One region of the Vibrio sp. nBUS_14 genome, then DNA from elsewhere that is predicted to be linked to it. Evidence: predicted binding sites of a transcription regulator. Region 1 holds the regulator's gene; each other region holds the start of a gene.
The links. Region 1 encodes CRP, which controls carbon source genes, mostly activating them, when cyclic AMP is high. Its sites were predicted from a motif close to TGTGANNNNNNTCACA; they were not measured.

Region 2: the regulator CRP is predicted to act here: its motif matches at 2,631-2,646, upstream of ACMAZD_RS14010 (NupC/NupG family nucleoside CNT transporter).
Region 3: the regulator CRP is predicted to act here: its motif matches at 3,098-3,113, upstream of ACMAZD_RS19675 (glycogen/starch/alpha-glucan phosphorylase).

What each region holds. Positions count from the first base shown of each region.
Region 1 is NZ_CP179206.1:3,385,427-3,392,196, reverse strand. Features, by position in the region: gene astA (arginine N-succinyltransferase) at 1-557, shown strand, start outside; gene astD (succinylglutamate-semialdehyde dehydrogenase) at 597-2,054, shown strand; gene ACMAZD_RS16035 (DUF1338 domain-containing protein) at 2,313-3,104, shown strand; gene crp (cAMP-activated global transcriptional regulator CRP) at 3,309-3,941, opposite strand; gene ACMAZD_RS16025 (phosphoribulokinase) at 4,183-5,052, opposite strand; gene ACMAZD_RS16020 (YheU family protein) at 5,130-5,342, opposite strand; gene ACMAZD_RS16015 (hydrolase) at 5,444-6,436, opposite strand; gene ACMAZD_RS16010 (TIGR02444 family protein) at 6,711-6,770, opposite strand, start outside.
Region 2 is NZ_CP179206.1:2,980,853-2,987,622, forward strand. Features, by position in the region: gene deoC (deoxyribose-phosphate aldolase) at 1-703, opposite strand, end outside; gene ACMAZD_RS14010 (NupC/NupG family nucleoside CNT transporter) at 1,224-2,486, opposite strand; gene ACMAZD_RS14015 (TatD family hydrolase) at 2,691-3,503, opposite strand; gene ACMAZD_RS14020 (DUF5363 family protein) at 3,484-3,639, opposite strand; gene prfC (peptide chain release factor 3) at 3,738-5,318, opposite strand; gene rimI (ribosomal protein S18-alanine N-acetyltransferase) at 5,490-5,945, opposite strand; gene ACMAZD_RS14035 (DNA polymerase III subunit psi) at 5,938-6,336, opposite strand; gene ACMAZD_RS14040 (GNAT family N-acetyltransferase) at 6,492-6,770, opposite strand, start outside.
Region 3 is NZ_CP179207.1:461,068-467,837, forward strand. Features, by position in the region: gene malT (HTH-type transcriptional regulator MalT) at 17-2,725, opposite strand; gene ACMAZD_RS19675 (glycogen/starch/alpha-glucan phosphorylase) at 3,293-5,746, shown strand; gene malQ (4-alpha-glucanotransferase) at 5,924-6,770, shown strand, end outside.

The DNA.
Region 1 (6,770 bases):
AGCGTTTCTCGAAAACGATTTTTGCTGAGATGCGTGGTGTATCGGATGCGGAAGGTAACTCACCTTTCTGGCAATGGCTGCAAGAGCACTTCTTCTCAATTGATTTCACGCTTGCAGATTACCTAACCGGTATCGGTAAGAAAGGCTTTATTGCTGACCTAATGCCGAAGCTGCCTATCTACGTGAACCTACTGAGCAAAGAGGCTCAGGCGGTGATTGGAGAGGTACATGATAATACACGCCCAGCACTTAAGTTGTTGGAACGTGAAGGTTTCACTAACCGCGGTTATGTCGACATCTTTGATGCAGGCCCAACGGTTGAGTGTGATTTAAGAAACATTGAATCAGTGCGTCATGCGATTCGAGCTCAGGTGAAAATTGCAGAGCACTCCAGCTCTAAAGACTTCCTAATTGGTAATACCTCGTTTGAGAACTTCCGCGCAGTAGCCGCGAAAGGCGCGTATGACCAAGCAAGCGACACAGTGATTTTATCATCTGAAGTAGCAAGCGCTCTTGAAGTAAAAGAAGGCGAATTCGTTCGCATGTTGGCTCAATAAGAGCGGCGATTATCTGTCGAAGATTTTAAGGATAGAAGTATGACTCAGTGGATAGCAGGACAGTGGGTGGCAGGTCAAGGCGATGCCATGACATCAGTAAGTCCATACAATAATGAAGTCGTGTGGCAAGGCGATAGTGCAACACCAGCGCAGGTTGAATCTGCAGTAACAGCGGCTCGTGACGCGTTCTTAGTTTGGAAAAAACTGAGCTTTGCTGAGCGTGAAGCGGTCGTGTTGAACTTTGCTGAGAAGGTAAAAGAGAACAGCGAAGAGATTGCACAGATTATTGCAAAAGAGACGGGTAAACCGATTTGGGAAACTCGCACTGAAGCGGGCGCAATGGCGGGTAAGATCGCTATCTCTATTCGTGCTTACCACGAACGTACGGGCGAAGCTTCGCGTGAAGCGGCAGGTAACCAAATCGTATTGCGCCATCGTCCATTAGGTGTAATGGCGGTATTTGGCCCTTATAACTTCCCTGGTCACCTACCAAACGGTCATATTGTTCCAGCTCTATTATCGGGTAATACCGTGGTATTTAAGCCGTCAGAGCAGACACCTTGGACGGGTGAGTTTGCGATGAAGCTATGGCAAGAAGCTGGCCTTCCTGCTGGTGTGATCAATCTAGTGCAAGGCGCGAAAGAGACAGGTATTGCACTAGCCGATGCTAAAGGTCTTGATGGCGTGCTATTCACGGGTAGTGCTAATACCGGTCATATCCTTCACCGTCAATTCGCAGGTCAACCGGGCAAGATGCTGGCGCTAGAGATGGGTGGCAACAACCCGATGGTGATCAGTGACCAGTTTGGTGATGCTGACGCGACGGTTTATACCATCATTCAATCGGCTTTCATCAGTGCGGGTCAACGTTGTACATGTGCTCGTCGTTTGTATGTTCCTGTTGGCGAGAAGGGCGATCAATTGCTCGATAAGCTCGTTGCGGCTACCTTGAAGATTCGTGTTGAGCAGCCATTCGCTGAGCCCGCACCCTTCATGGGCCCACAAATCTCTGAAGCGGCAGCTAAGTTCATTCTGGACGCGCAAGCTAATCTGCAATCACTAGGTGGTGTAAGCCTAGTCGAAGCAAAAGCGGGCGAAGCGGCGTTTGTTTCTCCGGGTATTATCGATGCAACCAACATTGCTGAGTTGCCAGATGAAGAGTACTTCGGCCCATTGCTGCAAGTGGTTCGTTATCAATCGCTAGAGCAAGCGGTTGAATTGGCTAATGACACGCGCTTTGGTTTGTCTGCCGGTTTAGTATCAACAGACGATTCAGAGTGGGAATACTTCGTTGATCATATCCGTGCGGGTATTGTTAATCGTAATCGCCAGCTAACAGGCGCAAGTGGTGATGCACCATTTGGCGGCCCGGGTGCTTCAGGCAACCTACGCCCAAGTGCTTACTACGCGGCGGACTACTGTGCTTACCCAATGGCGTCAATGGAAGGTGGTGAAACTCAACTGCCAGCTACGTTTAGCCCTGGTATTGAGCTGTAGTTTTGGCTTTTAAGCTATAACTTGATGAATCACAAGCTTATGAGCTCTAGGTTCATGAATAACAGATTCATTGGTTAATTGTGTAATAAGGAAGCGGTGTTATCGCTTCCTCTTTTCACCCACGTCCGACACCTCGATTGGGCGGTAGATAATAATAGAACAAGTATGTCACAGGCTGATGGCTGCTGACTCTATGTCCAGCCTCTTCCTTTCTAATCCAAATTACTAGCTTGCTAGAACCTCTAACAAGGAGTCACCATGACGCCCGATCTACTCTTTAAATCACTATGGGACGATTATATTCACAGGCTGTGTCCATCGGCTGAGAAAGTGCATCACTTGCTGAAAGAAGACGAAGCTCTGATTAATGATCACATTGCACTGCGTACTTTCAATGTTGCACCGCTAGGTATTGAAACATTGGCTAAACCTTTCTTTGAGTTAGGTTACAAGGCGTGTGGCGATTACTTATTTGAGAGCAAGAAGCTAGTGGCTAAGCACTACGAGCACCCAGATCCAAACCAACCAAAAGTGTTCATTAGTGAGTTGAAAGTAGAAGAGTGTTCAAGTGATCTGCAACAGATTGTTGCTAAGTTGGTTGAGCAAGTTGACGCAAGTAAGCTTCAAGGCCATGAATTCTTGTTTGGTGGTCGTCTTTGGGATTTGAATTTCGCAGATTTCCAAGTGCTAGCAAAAGAGAGTGAATACGCTTCTTGGCTCGCAGCTCATGGTTACGGTGCAAACCACTTTACGGTGAGTGTTAATCAACTCGACGCTTTTGATGAAGTGCAGTCAGTGAATGATTACCTGAGCGAGTCAGGCTTCACGGTCAATGCGTCTGGTGGTGAGGTTAAAGGCTCTCCAGAGGTCTTATTAGAGCAATCATCAACAATGGCAGACAAAGTCCCAGTTTCATTTGTTGAAGGCAATGAGATGATTCCCGGTGGTTTCTATGAGTTCGCTAAGCGTTATGCGATGGCCAATGGTGAGCTTTATACAGGATTCGTTGCAGCATCAGCGGATAAGATCTTCGAAAGCACCAACGGTTAAAGAAAGATACGAGCATGTGCTTTGCCCTAGAGATACGGTTACGCTTCGCTTCGAAAGTGTTTGCGCTTGGAAGCAGTAACTGTCCCATTCGTATCTTGTATCTTGTATCTTGTATCTTGTATCTGCTCTCTAGACCTTGGAAAACAAAAAAGCCACCAAATTTGCATTTGGTGGCTTTCAAATTTTTGGCTCAGCTAATCGAGATTAACGAGTGCCGTATACCACGATAGTCTTACCGTGTGCAGAAATTAGGTTCTGCTCTTCAAGCATTTTCAAGATACGTCCTACTGTCTCACGAGAACAACCAACGATCTGGCCAATCTCTTGACGAGTGATCTTGATTTGCATGCCGTCAGGGTGAGTCATTGCATCTGGCTGTTTCGCTAGGTTAAGTAGCGTTTGAGCGATACGACCTGTTACGTCAAGGAACGCTAAGTCACCAACTTTTTGGCTAGTTACTTGTAGACGGTTTGCCATTTGCGCTGAAAGGCGCATTAGGATATCTGGGTTCACTTGAATAAGTTGACGGAATTTCTTGAACGAAATTTCAGCTACTTCACAAGGAGATTTTGCACGAACCCATGCAGTACGCTCTTGGTCTTCTTCGAAAAGTCCAAGTTCACCGATGAAGTCGCCTTGGTTTAGGTAAGAAAGAATCATTTCCTTACCTTCTTCGTCTTTAATAAGAACAGCCACAGAACCTTTAACGATGTAGTACAAGGTTTCTGCCTTTTCACCAGCATGAATCAAAGTACTTTTTGAAGGGTACTTATGAATATGACAGTGTGAAAGGAACCACTCTAATGTTGGATCGGTTTGAGGTTTACCTAGAACCATAATATCTCACTTCCTCTGCAGGGTATGCTTGCCGCTTTCCGTATTTTAGCTAAGCCTGAATTGACTCAGTTAGGATAAGAGCACTCGTTGAGTGCTGCAAGCTATCTTGTGTCTCGTTTAAGAATAGTATCCTTTTTCAGGTACTATTTCTTGATTTTAATCGTGGCCAAGCTACGATTTTTTACGCAAAATTGTGCACATGATCACGGTATGAAAAGTAATCAACCAGAATGTCGTTTTGTTAACCTATTTTTCCGGTTTCGATGAGTTGTTGCAAGATTGGCCTTACAATGAGCTCCATAGCAAAACTCATTTTGCCTCCTGGCACTACAAGCGTGTTATGACGTGACATAAATGAGCCATCAATCATAGCCAAAAGATAAGGGAAATCGACGTTTTTGATACCGCGCAAACGTATAACCACGAAGCTTTCGTCTAAACTTGGAATCCCTTTGGCGTTCAGTGGATTCGATGTATCTACGGTTGGAACACGCTGAAAGTTGATATGAGTGCGCGAAAACTGCGGGGTAATGTAGTTAAGGTAATCATCCATTGAGCGAACAATCGAGTCCATCACCGCTTCGCGAGAGTGCCCACGATCGCGTGTGTCACGAACGAATTTCTGGATCCACTCCAAGTTTACGATAGGTACCATGCCGATCAACAGGTCGACGTATTGCGAGACGTTAATGTCTCCATCGACTACACCACCATGAAGGCCTTCATAGAACATCACATCCGAGTTTTCAGGGATCTCTTGCCATGGCGTAAAGGTGCCAGGCATTTGGTTGTAAGGAACGGCTTCATCGAAGGTATGTAGATAACTGCGGACTTTGCCCGTGCCTTCATTACCGTATTGACGGAAGAACTCTTCTAATGCGCCAAAATCGTTAGCTTGTGGACCAAAGTAGCTGATGTGCTTACCTTGTTCGCGTGCCTTACGGATCTCGACATCCATCTCTGGTCGAGTGAAGCGATGGAAACTATCCCCTTCAACCCAAGCTGCCTTCACGTCCATCATATTGAACATTTTACGGAAGGCTTCTGAGGTAGTGGTGGTGCCGGCTCCAGATGAACCCGTCACTGCAATAATTGGATGTTTAGCGGACATGACAACCCTTGTCTTTTGAGTAACTTACTTGTTAGCAATCGTTTACCACTATAACACGGCTCCTGTATGAGCGCAGCTTAGAAGCATTTTGTGACTTGAATATCAACGGTTTCATGGAGCTCAGAAAACACGATGCTGACTTCCTTTGAGGCTAATTGATGTTTCACTTGGTCAATCTTGTTTTGCAGTGAAACCTCTACGTCACCGTAGTCTGTGCCTTCACGCAGCACGAATTCTTTAATGAGGTTTTCCAGCGTTTCTGGTGCGATGTCTTGCCATGGGATGATCATAAATACTTCTCTCTTTTATGTTCATGGATATGTTCATTAATAGGTTTATTGATGTGTTGATCAGTGTGTCTACCACTCAGCCCTTAACAAAGGCTTCGCCATTATGCCGAATCTTGAATACTTTCATAGTAGGCGGGTAATGCTTCTTCTAACCAAAACCTTGGTTTGAGCGTGCTACCAGTAATGAACCCCACATGGCCGCCTTTTTGAAACAGACGATAATCGATATTGTCCGGTAGAACGAATTTTGGAATTACATCATCGGTCATGAAAGGATCGTCTTTCGCATGAATGATCTGTGTGGGCAGTTTAATCCGATTCAATTTAGGCAATGCAGAACATTGGGCATAGTAGTCCTGAGCATTCTTGAACCCGTGCAGAGGCGCAGTAATCCGTTCATCAAACTCATACAGCTTGTCTATCTTCTTAATGGTTTCGGCGGTGATACCGAGCTTTTCTTGCAGCAGCTTAATCTTTTTCAAGGCATTAGATTTGAGAGAGTTGAGCAGGTACTTTTTATAGAGCTTAGAGAAACCTCGCTCAATACGACTAGAGCAACAAGCCAGATCAAAAGGTGCAGAGACAATCGTCGCCGCCGACAGCAATGGGTCGTCCGCGTACTCAGCCAAATAGTTCGCCAGCATGTTACCGCCCAAAGAGATACCAACCGCTACCTTAGGGTTATTGGGGAACTGGGCGTGTAGATGTCTTAGGAAAAAGCGCGCATCTTCGACTTCACCTGAATGGTAAGCGCGAGCCAAGCGATTGGGCTTTCCGCTGCAGCCTCTGAAGTGCATCATCACTGATAGCCAGCCATCTTTAGCAAAGGCATTCATCAGTCCGTTGGCATAAGGGCTTTCAAAGCTTCCCTCTAAGCCATGGAATAGAACGAATATCGGCTTGTTACTTCGAACCTCATTACTTGGGGTGTCACCCTCTAGCGTTTCGCTCCAAGCAAGATCGAGAAAGTCACCGTCGGGTGTTTCTAAGGTTTGCCATTGAGGGTCAAACAATGCCTGCTTTCTAATAAACCGTGGCACTAAGGTTTGTAAGTGCGGATTCGATAAACCAGCGGCTGCGGTAAATATTGTCATAAAACAGTCCATGCTTCTTTTATGGGCTTTGTAAAGTATTGAGCTTTTGGCGAAACGCCCACGTTTTTATTTGAGCTTGGTTGATTCTCGGTATAAGTGCAAGGGTTTCACTGATACGGGTTACAAAAACAGGGCGTAGGTAACTAGTTGAATATTTTCGAGATTGAGCTTCAAACATATTGCCAATCATGCGCGCCAATCCCGTGTGAAAATGAAGAGCGATACTACCAAGGTAAGCTTGGATCTTGATTGAAGATAAGAGAAAGTAAACGCGTTAGGGTTGAGGTGCTGGTTCAGAAAAAGCGTCGTAGAGGTTTTCAGCCCCCAATAAACG
Region 2 (6,770 bases), 400 kb from region 1:
CACCAAAACGGTAGTGCATGTTGTCTGCCCACTCAGCGCCTAATAGCTCATCAGCCATTGCTAGGTAAGCTTGAGCATCTTCAGCTGTACGAACGCCACCAGCTGGTTTGAAACCAACTGTTTTAGCAACGCCCATGTCACGAATAACTTCAAGCATCATGCGCGCGAACTCAGGAGTTGCGTTTACTGGCACTTTACCTGTTGAAGTCTTGATGAAATTTGCACCCGCTTCGATACAGATTTGAGAAGCTTTCTTGATCAGTGCTTCTTCTTTAAGCTCACCAGTTTCGATGATCACTTTAAGCGTGATGTCACCACAAGCTGCTTTACATTGTTTAACTAGCTCAAAGCCAACTTCTTCGTTGCCAGCAATAAGAGCACGGTATGGGAATACTACGTCAACTTCGTCTGCGCCGTACGCTACCGCTGCTTTTGTTTCTGCAACAGCAATTTCGATGTCGTCATTACCATGAGGGAAGTTAGTTACAGTCGCAATGCGTACTTCTGGAGTACCTTGCTCACGCAACGCTTTCTTAGCGACTGGGATAAAGCGAGGGTAAATACAGATTGCAGCGGTGTTGCCAACTGCCGTCTTCGCGTCATGACAAAGCGCCACTACTTTCTCAGTAGTATCGTCGTCATTTAGCGTCGTTAGGTCCATAAGTTTAAGTGCACGTAGAGCTGCTGCTTTTAAATCGCTCATTTCTATCTCCGATCAATATATTCAAATAGTTAACTACTTCGCCTTCCATCCGGTATAGATGGATATTTAGTAATGCTCAGTAGCCACAAATGAACGGACTTGGTTCCCTGAAGACTTGATAACTTTCGCTACCAATTGCAATCCTTGTCACCGCACAGTACCAGTTTGGTCTATGGCACAACAAATCAGTCATGTTGTGTCTAACATCTATAGCGTATCGCTAAGTTTGGCTTAATCCCAGAAGAATAACCTTTAGATAAATCCAAGCGGTTACTTTCTTGCCAACAAGAGACGTCCTATCCCTTAAGCTTATACATTATAGGTATCCATCAATAAATTGTAGTGCTCCTTAGAACGCAAACGGTTTGTATCTCAAAAAAAATTCTAGACCCATTTTCAACTCCGAGCATATATTCATGCTATTGCAAAAATCACGGGGCCTAAAAACAAAAAAGCCCCGCAGCAATTTCTTGCTACGGGGCGATATTATTATGGCGTCTATATATCGATTTCTAACTGATTAGAAAGACAGGAAGAAGCCAGCAATTGTTGCTGCCATCAGGTTAGATAGAGTACCAGCAATAACCGCTTTAACACCCATACGAGCGATGTCTTGGCGACGGCCTGGTGCAATACCACCTAGACCACCTAGAAGAATCGCAATTGAAGAAAGGTTTGCGAAACCACATAGAGCGAACGAGATAATTGCTTGAGTCTTAACAGACATTACTTGGCCAGTCGCTTCAACGATTTGAGCGTTCTCACCGATGTATGGTACGAAGTTTAGGTATGCAACGAATTCGTTAACAACTGTCTTCTGACCAATGAAAGAACCAGCGATAGTTGCTTCTTCCCATGGAACACCAATGATGAATGCTAGCGGTGCGAAGATCCAACCTAGAAGAAGTTCTAGAGTTAGGTGTTCCATACCGAACCAACCACCGATGCCACCAAGGATACCGTTGATTAGAGCAATTAGACCGATGAATGCTAGTAGCATTGCACCAACGTTAAGAGCTAGTTGTAGACCAACTGATGCGCCACCTGCTGCTGCGTCGATAACGTTAGCTGGTTTGTCATCGCCACCGTCCATTTCGTCAGCGATGTTATCGTCTGGCGTATCTGTTTCAGGCTTGATGATTTTAGCGAATAGTAGACCACCTGGTGCTGCCATGAATGACGCTGCAACTAGGTACTCTAGAGGTACACCCATAGATGCGTAACCTGCTAGTACACCACCAGCTACAGAAGCCAAACCACCACACATTACTGCGAATAGTTCAGAGTTAGTCATTTTAGGAACAAAAGGACGAACAACTAGAGGTGCTTCTGTTTGACCAACGAAAATGTTTGCTGCTGCAGACATAGACTCGGCGCGAGAAGTACCTAGAGCTTTCTGAAGACCACCACCAAGAACTTTGATTACAATTTGCATTACACCAATGTAGTAAAGTACAGAGATAAGTGCAGAGAAGAAAATCAGAGTTGGTAGTACTTGGAAAGCAAAGATGAAACCGATACCGTCAACTGAGAAGTTAACTAGGCTGCCGAATAGGAAACCAGTACCGTCTTTACCGTAGTCGATCACTTTTGCTACACCAGCAGAGAAACCTGCAAGTAGATCACGACCCCAAGGGATGTAAAGTACGAATGCACCAAGTGCGAATTGGATAGCGAAAGCGCCACCCACTGTTCTTAGATTAATAGCTTTGCGGTTGTCAGATAGTAGTACTGCGATTGCAATCAGTGCAACCATTCCGACGAGGCTCATAAACAGGCTCATAGTTTATGACTTCCTTATTAGTTATTTATTGGCGTGATACAAAATGGGGCTATAAAGCGGAGGCAATTATACTCATGCGACCACTAATAAAGTAATGCCATCCTCACACTTTCGTACAAGATTCATGTACCATTCACACGCAAATGTGAGCCAAATCACAAGCTCAATGCAATTTACGCAAACGATAAACAAAAACCTTCGATTTTATTCACATATACTGAATGCACGATGGCTATTTTGCCATATTTGCGCTGCAACCGATTGCTTTGTCTCATTTCTAAGCAGAATAAGTTCATTTAATATCGTAACTAAATATTTGGAATGATTAACATTTCCTTGGTTCCCGAACACAGGCATGTCGGGAGCATCCGTTTCCAACACCAAGCATTCAAGGGGCAATTTAGCGATGGTTGTGCGCGTTTTTTGCGCTCTTGGGTAAGTTATCGTTCCACCGACCCCAATATAGAAACCGAGCTTGATCCATGCCAAAGCTTGCTGCTCACTCCCAGAAAAGCCGTGAATCACGCCACCCAAAGTGAATTTGTGCTGCTTTATTAGCTCAATAAGTCGGTTGTAAGACTTCCTTTCATGGATGATTAACGGCAGTTCAAATTCCTTCGCGAGTTCCATTTGTTGGATGAAAAATCGCTCTTGCTTGTCTCTATCTACATCAACAAAAAAGTCGAGTCCGCACTCTCCTATCGCAACACATTGACTCGTTCTTGAAGAGAGTAATTGGCGAAGTTCCGAAAATTTCTCCTCATTCGCTCGCTCTAGAAAGTACGGGTGGAAGCCTAATGCATAGTAAATATTGGGGTGAGATCGAGCGATCTTAGCGAGTTTTTTCCAGTTACTTTGACCAATAGAAGGAATCAGCAGCTTCTCGACATGTGCTTGTTTCGCCTCTTTAACGTAACCTTCAATACCTTTATCAAGTGCAATACCTTGCTCAAAGGTGTCAAAGTCCGCATGGCAATGGGTGTCAAACAGCGTAAATTCACTTAATTGCGGCGTCATCTTCCCTACTCTCTGTTTGTTGCCCTTGAGGATCACGGCGATAAGCCACGCAGCTACGCTTATTTTCAGGCGTTAAGCCAAGATCTTCGCACCACTTATCGTATTTATGAATCCAAGCCTTTATCCAACTGAACATACTTATCTTAAGCCTCTAACCTCAAATGATACGAATAAAAAAACGCCTATTGCAAAACAATAGACGTTTTTGTTTAACTCGAATAGAGCGCAGACTGATTAGTGCTCGCGCGTCGCTCGGAACTGAACGTCAGGGAAACGTTCAGAAGCTAGGTTCAAATTCACCATAGTCGGTGCGATATAAGACAGGTTATCACCACCATCTAACGCTAGGTTAGCTTGGCTCTTACGTTTGAACTCTTCTAGTTTCTTAGCGTCATCACATTCAACCCAACGTGCAGTTGCAACGTTCACGCCTTCGTAAATCGCTTCAACGTTGTATTCCGCTTTCAAGCGCGCTACAACTACGTCGAACTGAAGTACACCAACCGCACCAACGATCAGGTCGTTGTTCTGCATAGGACGGAATACTTGTACTGCGCCCTCTTCAGAAAGCTGAACCAAACCTTTTAGAAGTTGCTTCTGCTTTAGTGGATCGCGCAGACGTATACGACGGAATAGCTCAGGCGCGAAGTTTGGAATACCAGCGAACTTCAAGCTTTCGCCTTGCGTAAAGGTATCACCAATCTGGATTGTGCCATGGTTATGCAAACCAATGATGTCACCAGCATACGCTTTTTCAGCTCGCGCACGGTCGCCAGCCATGAAAGTTACCGCATCTGAAATACTTACGTTCTTACCAGTACGAACATGATTCATCTTCATACCTTGGTTGTAAGTACCCGAAACGATACGCATGAATGCGATACGGTCACGGTGTTTTGGATCCATATTTGCTTGGATCTTAAAGACGAAGCCAGAGAACTTCTCTTCTGTCGCTTCAACATCACGCTCGTTAGCTTGACGAGTTTGAGGACCTGGAGCCCACTTAGTCAAACCATCTAGCATGTGATCAACACCAAAGTTACCTAATGCTGTACCGAAGTAAACAGGCGTTAGTTCACCAGCAAGGAACAGTTCGTGATCAAATTCAGGACATGCGCCGATAACCAATTCAAGCTCTTCACGAACGCTGCTCGCTAAATCTTCACCAACAGCTTCGTCTAGTTCAGGGTTATCTAGACCTTTGATGATACGAACTTCTTGAATCTCATGGCCGTGGCCAGATTCATACAAGATCGTTTCATCACGGTGAATGTGGTAAACGCCTTTAAACTCTTTACCACAACCGATAGGCCAAGAGATTGGAGCACAAGCCATACCTAGCTCGCTTTCCACTTCATCTAGCACTTCCATTGGGTCACGAACATCACGGTCAAGTTTGTTCATAAACGTTACGATTGGAGTATCACGTAGACGCGTTACTTCCATCAGTTTACGAGTACGATCCTCGACACCTTTCGCAGCATCGATAACCATCAAACAAGAGTCAACCGCTGTTAGTGTACGGTACGTATCTTCCGAGAAATCTTCGTGTCCTGGAGTATCGAGTAGGTTTACTAGGCAATCATTGTATGGGAATTGCATTACCGACGTGGTTACCGAAATACCACGTTCTTTTTCCATCTCCATCCAGTCAGATTTAGCGTGCTGGTTAGAGCCACGACCTTTTACGGTACCCGCTTTTTGAATTGCGTTTCCGAATAAAAGAACTTTTTCAGTAATCGTGGTTTTACCCGCATCCGGGTGAGAGATAATTGCAAACGTTCTACGTTTGCTCACTTCTTGTTGGAAAGACATAGTCGCCCTTTGCTGATCTAAAGCGTAAAAAGGGCAAGTAGATAATACTTGCCCTTGAATTCTGTGTGCGGATTATACAGAAAGCGTATCACTTTCTAAAGGGTCAGTTTACACCCTATTTTATCGCTGATTCTGTAGTTAGCTATTTAGTAGGCTAAAAACGTAACATGGCTAGCTAAAGGCCATAAAAAGATAGCTCATAATGATCGCATCTTCGTTGCCTTGCTTGGTTGGGTAATAGTTACGACGGCGATCGACTTCATTAAAGCCGACCTTCTCGTAAAGATTAAAAGCATTCACATTACTTTCGCGAACTTCCAGCCAAGCACTTTCGGCGCCAGCCTGTTCACACATATCAAGAAAGTGCTTAACCAAAGCTTTGCCGTAGCCTTTACCTTGCTGCTTGGGGTCAACCGCTACCGTCAGCAAAGTCACTTCACCGACAATGTTCTGAGCATAGAAATAGCCGACAACTTCTCCATCCACCTCAAGAACACGGTGGCTGCCTCCACGGCTATTAAGATCACGGATCATGTTTTCAGACCAAGGATGAGAATGCGCGGTCTGCTCAATCTTCCAAATAGCGTCGAGGTGTTGTTCTGAAGTGGGTAATAATTGATTAGTCATAAGCACAAATTTGTTGCCATAAGTCGCGGCGATGTTGGTTATTACCGTTAATGTCAGACAGTAAAGGAGATTGAAGTGTTTTTGCCTTCAGTTCATGGGCTGATTCACAACCAGCAAACCACACCCATTCAACCGAACCCAAATCCACAGCAGATAAGTGTTGGGGCTGAAGGTGTAAAGCCTGAGATAAGTCGAGCTTGATACTTTTAAGTACGCGTTCAAACATCACGGCGAGATCTTCCTGAGGCTTTTCAGGCGAAACCAATAATAACTTGCAGTTGCTCGATAGCGGAATCAATTCAGATTCGTAGCCAGCCAAACGCTCTGGGTGGCTGAGCTCCCATTGGTTGATGCCCATCTCTTGCAGGTATTGCGCATGTGTTTGTGACATATCTAGCGGTGTAACCTTAGGTTTGTTGGTATTGGTCTTGTTAGAGCGAACTGAAAAGAAGCTCATTGGGGCTGATACTAACAAAAAATAAAGGAGCATCAAGCTCCTTTATTTAGACTAAATCAGTTGGCATCATATTGCTTAGTGAACAAAGCCTATAAGTCGTTAAACTCAGGGCTGTAGGCAATCTTACCCGAATAGCCAGCAAGTACGCCGTCGACTAACTCGATAGCTTGGAAGGTACCTTCAGGTACATCCCAAGTGCAGCTGAAGCCAAACTCACTTGCCGCTTTAAAACCCAAACGACCGTAGTAAGCTGGATCACCAAGCACAACACAGGCTGGGTAACCAAAATCCACCAAAGTAGAGAAAGCTTCTTCAACCAAAGATTTTGCGATGCCTTGGTTTCTGCACTCTGCTTTTACCGCTAAAGG
Region 3 (6,770 bases), on a different replicon from region 1:
GAATTTCAAATCCGTTTTAGTATCCCATCAACTGCAACAAATTCTCTGCTGTGCTGATTGCTTCTTTACGGTTGGCAATATTAAGCTTTTGGTACAGGTTACGGATGTGAGTCTTGATCGTGGTACCTGCAACATCAAGTTCTTGGGCGATTTGCTCATTACTAAATCCAGAGTAGATCAGGCCAAGCACCTGCCATTTACGCTGTGTGAGTGGGCTAGTACGCACAAGCTCAGGAATGTTCGGGTGATTAACCAGATTCTCAACAAAGTCTTCATCGAAGTGAACCGAACGGCTGCGTTGGGTAGTTGAGATATCTTTCATGATTTGCTGAGCACGGTGACGTTCTAAATCGCCTAACCCAGGCTTGTTGCTCAACTTATCTAAGATATGTCCGATAGTGCCACCGTCGACCAAAAAGTTACCTACCATTCCGGTTTGATTGGTCATATGTAGAGCTTCTTCAAGCAATACACGAGCGCTGTCTTCATCGTTAATCTGTGTAAGTAATACGGCTTCAACGATCAAGTTTCTATTGGTATCAGTAATCAGGTGTGAACGCTGTGCTTCGCTTTTCAGGAAGGTCAGCGCTTCTTCCGCTTCTTCATATTGCTCAAGAATGATGTGAGATCTTACAATATTTCGCCATTGAAGCTGACAGAAGTGGTTACTCGCCGATTCCGGACGAACTGCAACACTTAACCAGTCACGAATGGCGCCTTTATCGCCTTTGACCTGCCAGAATAAGATCAATGAAAGTGATGCATTCGCTGTCCAATCCACGTGATAGGTCGATTGACGCAATAGGTGTTGGATTTGATCGATAAACTTAGATGCTTTATCTATTTCACCACGGCTGAGCGAGATACGAGCCAGCATCGAATAGCTGTGCAGATGCTTACTTGGCGAGTGGTGGCCAAGAATATCTAAGCCCTTGTAACAACACTCTTCCGCTTCATCTAATCGGTTCCAACACCAGAAGACCTGAGCTCGAACACGCAACAAGAATTCATGCAGAGGTACGTATTGCAGCTGATGTTCTTCGATCAATTTGAACGCACTGTCTTGCAGCTCAAACGCTGCTTGAACATAACCTTGAGCAATCAGGATTTCGCTCTGTTGCAAAATCGCCCACAGTGCTTGATGGTAAACCTGATATTGACGTGCAAGCTTTTCAGTCTGCTGCATCATTGGCAAGGCACGGCTTAGATTGCCCATTACGTGATTGACTTCGCCGACAACAGAAGTCGCAACAATACGGCTACGATAAACGGTCGTGTTTAACTGGCTTAGAGAAAGCTCAGCCAATTCCAATGCTTTTTCTGGTTCATTACTATTAATAGCAACTTGCGCACGTAGGGCGTTGTATTGACCTTGCTGCTGAGTATCCAGTTCGATGTTTCGAGCTTGATACTGTGTTTCGGCTTCTTCTAATAGAGTGCCTACTTGATCATAGCGGTGCTGACTCTGTGCTAGCCAAGCGCGCAGCATTGATAGCTTCGGCTCACTGTATAACTGATCCGTAGTTAGTTGTTTGATCGCCATCTCTAGCGAAGACAACTCGCCTTGGTTAAACATCGGCCAACCGTGTTCCGTTAGAATTTGGATGATCAGTTCTGGATCTTCTGCGCGTTGTGCATGTCGTAGTGCTTGATGAGGCGTTTTTTGTTTGATCCACGCTTTCGCGGCACTTCTGTGCAACTCGGCTTCTTGTTGTGGAATTCGCGCTTGGCGCTCGTGGGCAAGAAATTCACCGAATAGGTTATGGAAGCGGTACCAGTTCTTCTCGCCTTCAAGAGGGTAGATGAACAAGCCAAATCGGTTGAGTGACTCGATCATCCCCAGTGCATCTTCACGTTGGGTAAGTGCGCATACAAGCTCGTCATTGAAATGATCAAGTACTGAACACTGCATCAAGAACTGTCGGGTTTCTTTATCCAGTAGATCGAATACTTCTTCAACTAAGTAATCCCAAAGGTGGGCATGGTTAAAGTGAGAGAAAGACTCGGCCGATTGAGCCAGCGTGCGTTTTTGATGTTGAGCTTGAAGGGCAATAAGCTGAAGTGCAGAAGGCCACCCCTCAACATAAGTACAGATACTGCCAGCGGTGGTGTCATCTACACCATCAGCGACACGTTGATTGAAGAAGCGCGTCGTCTCTTCAGTATCAAAAGCCAGAGAGTCGTTGCCAATCTCAATCATCAGATCACGAACACGAAGGTTTGCAGTGCCTAGTGGTGGTGTCCCACGGCTAGTCACAACAAGCGTTAGATTGTCGGGCATGTGCTTGAGGAAAAAGCGCATCGCCTCGTGAATGTCATCGTTATTAACTAAGTGGTAGTCATCCAGCACGAGGAAACATTCCTGGTGGAATTCAGACATCTCGGCGAACACTTCGCTTAACAAAGAATGCAGTGATGAGAACTGTCGCTTTTCTGCCAGTTTTTGGGCATTAGGACAGGCATTTTGAGTCGCTTTGTTAAGTGATTGAAGTAGGTAGTTGATATAGCGAAAGGCATCATTGTCACTGTCGTCAATGCTGTACCAACCCAAATTGGGTTTATCTACCAGCCATTGTGCAGCCATAGTGGTCTTGCCATACCCCGCTGGAGAGCGGAACAGTACGAGTTTGTAGCAATCTGCATTCTGAAGCAGATCGAGAACTCTAGGTCGCAGGATTGCATTGTGTAAGCGGCCGGGACGAGTCAGTTTCGAAGGGATCCACATATCGAAGTTTTACACCTATTCCGTGGCTATGTTCTGGAATATCTCAATCTATCGTTGAGTGCACTCTAATGACATTAGCCTAATTACTTAAGTCTTTACTCATATTACGTGAAGCAAAACGTTACCGACTATTATCCTCCTCAGAAACCTTGCACTCCTGCATGTTTTTAGCGTTCTACGCCCTTTATTTGTGACTTTTCTCACCTTGCGGGGTGGTTTGTGAATGTAACTTTTCCCTTACCTACACATCTTTCTCTGCAAAAGATGAGAGGCGGAAAATATTTTCGTGATCTGAAACTCAGATTTGGCAATGACTTTAAATGAGTTAAATAAAAGTCACATCATTTGAAGTTAAGTTATCGAACGGGAGCTTGTGATCCCAGTCACTCCACGTTTTTGTTCGAAGTCAGAACATGAGAGTCAGATCACTAACCCTATGTCGGTACGCCCCCTACGCCCTCCGATCTACTCCTAGTTAGTTGTACGGGCGGGAGGATGTTTAGTTAATGGTGACCATGCACGATATATCACAGATGAATTAGAATTATTAAAAGCGAGATTTCTGAAATGAAACCAACTCAGCAAAAAACTTTCGATAAAGTGTCGTTCCAAGAAAGCGTTAAGAAACATTTATCTGCAACCTACGCAACAACGATTGAAAATGCAGATAGCCGCGCATGGTACCTAGCGATGGGGCGCGCATTAGCAGAACTCACAACATTCGACCTGTTAGAAACTGAAAACGATGAAAAAATCAAAAATGCGAAGAGTGTTAACTACCTTTCGCTAGAATTCTTGATTGGTCGTCTGACAGGTAACAACCTAATCAGCATGGGCCTGTATGAGCAAATCACTCATGCAATGGAAGAGCTAGGTCAAAACCTAACTGACCTTCTAGAAGAAGAACGCGACCCATCACTAGGTAATGGTGGCCTTGGTCGTCTTGCTGCTTGTTTCATGGATTCTTGTGCCGCTCAAGAATACCCAACAGTAGGCTACGGCCTTCACTACGAATACGGTTTGTTCAAACAGTCTTTCCAAGACGGTCGCCAACAAGAAGCACCAGACGCATGGCGCGGTGTTGAAGGTTACCCATGGGAAGTGGCTCGTCCAGAGCTAGCACAACACATTGGTTTTTACGGTCATGTAGAAGTTGAATTCGTTGACGGTAAAGAAGTTCGTGCTTGGGTTCCTGGTATGGAATTAAAAGCAATGCCTTGGGATTTACCTATCGTAGGTTACGAGTCAAACACGGTTTACCCATTACGTCTTTGGGAATGTCAGGCAATCGCACCATTCTCACTAGCAAGCTTTAACAACGGTGATTACTTCGAAGCACAACACTCGCTAATCGATGCAGGTAACATCACTAAAGTGCTTTACCCGAACGACAATCACGAGAAAGGTAAGACTCTGCGTCTAATGCAGCAGTACTTCCACTCAGCAGCGTCTGTTCGCGATATTCTACGTCGTCACGAAGCGGCGGGTTTCTGTTTAGAAGATCTGCCAAAGCAAGAAACGATTCAGCTTAACGATACGCACCCAACTATCGCTATCCCTGAATTGATGCGCATCCTGATTGATGAGAAAGGTTTAACTTGGGATCAAGCATGGGAAATCAGTGCTCATACGTTCGCATATACGAACCACACACTACTTCCTGAAGCTCTAGAGACATGGTCTGAATCATTGATCAACCGTCTTCTTCCACGTCACATGGAAATCATTTTTGAAATCAACCACCGTTTCATGCAAGAAGTTCGCAAGATGTGGCCTGGTGACGGTGAGAAGCAAGCGAAGCTTTCTATCATCCAAGAAGGTTTCCACCGCATGGTTCGCATGGCAAACTTATGTGTGATTGGCTCTTACAAAGTAAACGGTGTAGCTGCGCTTCACTCACAACTGGTTAAGAAAGACTTGTTCCCTGAGTTCAACGAAATCTTCCCAGGTAAACTGACTAACGTAACGAACGGCATCACGCCACGTCGATGGTTGAAGTTCTGTAACCCAGGTCTATCTACGCTAATCACAGATAAGATCGGTTCAGAATGGCCTGCAAAACTTGAGCAACTTGAAGGCATTGCTAAGTTTGCAACAGACGCGAAATTCCAAAAAGAATTCATGGCGGTTAAGAAAGAAAACAAACAGCGCCTTGCTGATTGGGTTCAAGAGAACATGGGTATCGAGCTAGACACTAACGCTATCTTCGACGTGCAAATCAAGCGTCTACACGAATACAAGCGTCAGCACCTAGATTTGCTTCACATTCTATCTCTGTACCACCGTATTCTTAATGAACCTGGTTTTGAGTGTGAGCCACGCGTATGTTTCTTCGCCGCGAAAGCAGCACCGGGTTACCACTTAGCGAAAGAGATCATCTTCGCAGTTAACAAGATTGCAGAGAAGATCAACAACGATCCTCGCATCGGCAACAAGCTTAAAGTGGTATTCATCCCTGACTACCGTGTAAGCATGGCTGAAATCATCATCCCTGCAGCAGACGTTTCTCAGCAAATCTCACTGGCTGGTAAAGAAGCATCAGGTACGGGCAACATGAAGATGGCTCTAAACGGCGCTCTAACTATCGGTACGATGGATGGCGCAAACGTTGAGATCCGTGAAGAAGTTGGCGATGAAAATATCTACATTTTCGGCCTAGACGTTGACGGTGTTGTTGCATTGAAAGATCAGGGTTACAACCCATACAACTACTATAATGCAGACCCTCTACTGAAAGCATCTCTAGACCTATTGACTGGCGATGAGTTCTCTCCAGGTCAACCAGGCCTTCTACGTGCAACGTTTGATAGCCTATTAGATGGCGGTGACCCTTACCTATGTCTAGCAGACTTCGCATCTTATGTGAAAGCACACGAAGACATGGGCAAGCAATACAAAGACCAAGCAGGTTGGGCTAAGAAAGCGATTCTTAACACAGCATTGGTTGGTAAGTTCACATCAGATCGCTCAATCCGCGACTACGTGAACAACATCTGGAAGCTAAAAGCCGTTAAACGTTAATCGTTCCAAAAGTAGCCAAGGCAGTTTCTGCCTTGGCTCAATTAGCTTGTGAGCAAACAGACGGCTTATTCAGATAGCAATGCTTACAAACTGATTGTCACAAGCTAATTGATTAGTAAAAAATTAAATAAACAACCCTACAAAATTGAAAGCGTTAGAACGTTTTCGGAGAGAGCGATGAAAGAACAGACCGTATTAAAACAAGTCGCAGAAATGGCAAATATTGCCGACAGTTACGTTAGTGCGTGGGGCGATGAAGCACAGGTATCAGACGAAACGATTACGTCTCTATTGGCTTCATTGGGCTACGATACAAGCAGCGATGATGCACTATTAAAGTCAGCAGAAAGAAAACACAAAAAAGATGTACTAGACCCAGTTCTTGTCTTGCGTGATGGTGAGCCAGTAGAAGTGGCGCTGAATTTAGGTGTTAGTGCACGTGAAAGCGAGTTCAGCTGGCGCTTAGAGACCGAGCAAGGAGAGGTACTTGAAGGCTATCTTCAATCTCAAGTCGTTCGTGATGAGCGTGCCGAGGGTGGCCCTTTAGTGTTTGCACTGCCAAATGATTTAGCATGGGGTTATCACAAGCTCATTGTGAGCCGTAAACGTCGTAAGAAGCCTTACGAAATGACACTGATCATTACGCCAAAAGCGTGTTTCAAACAGGCGCCAATCGAGCAAGGTAAAAAGCTTTGGGGTCCGAGTGTACAGCTTTACACGTTAAGAACTCAGCATAACTGGGGTATTGGTGACTTTGGCGACCTAAAACAGCTTGTTGCAGATATCTCGTCTCGCGGTGGTGACTTCGTTGGTCTAAACCCGATTCACTCATTGTTCCCTGCAAACCCTGAAGGTGCGAGCCCATACAGCCCGTCTTCACGTCGCTGGTTGAACATCTTATATATTGATGTGAGCTCAGTACCTGAATTCGCATTAAGTGCAGAAGCGCAACAAACCGTAGGCAGCGCAGAGTTCCAACAACGCCTACAGAAAGCGCGTGATGCACACTGGGTGAACTACACCG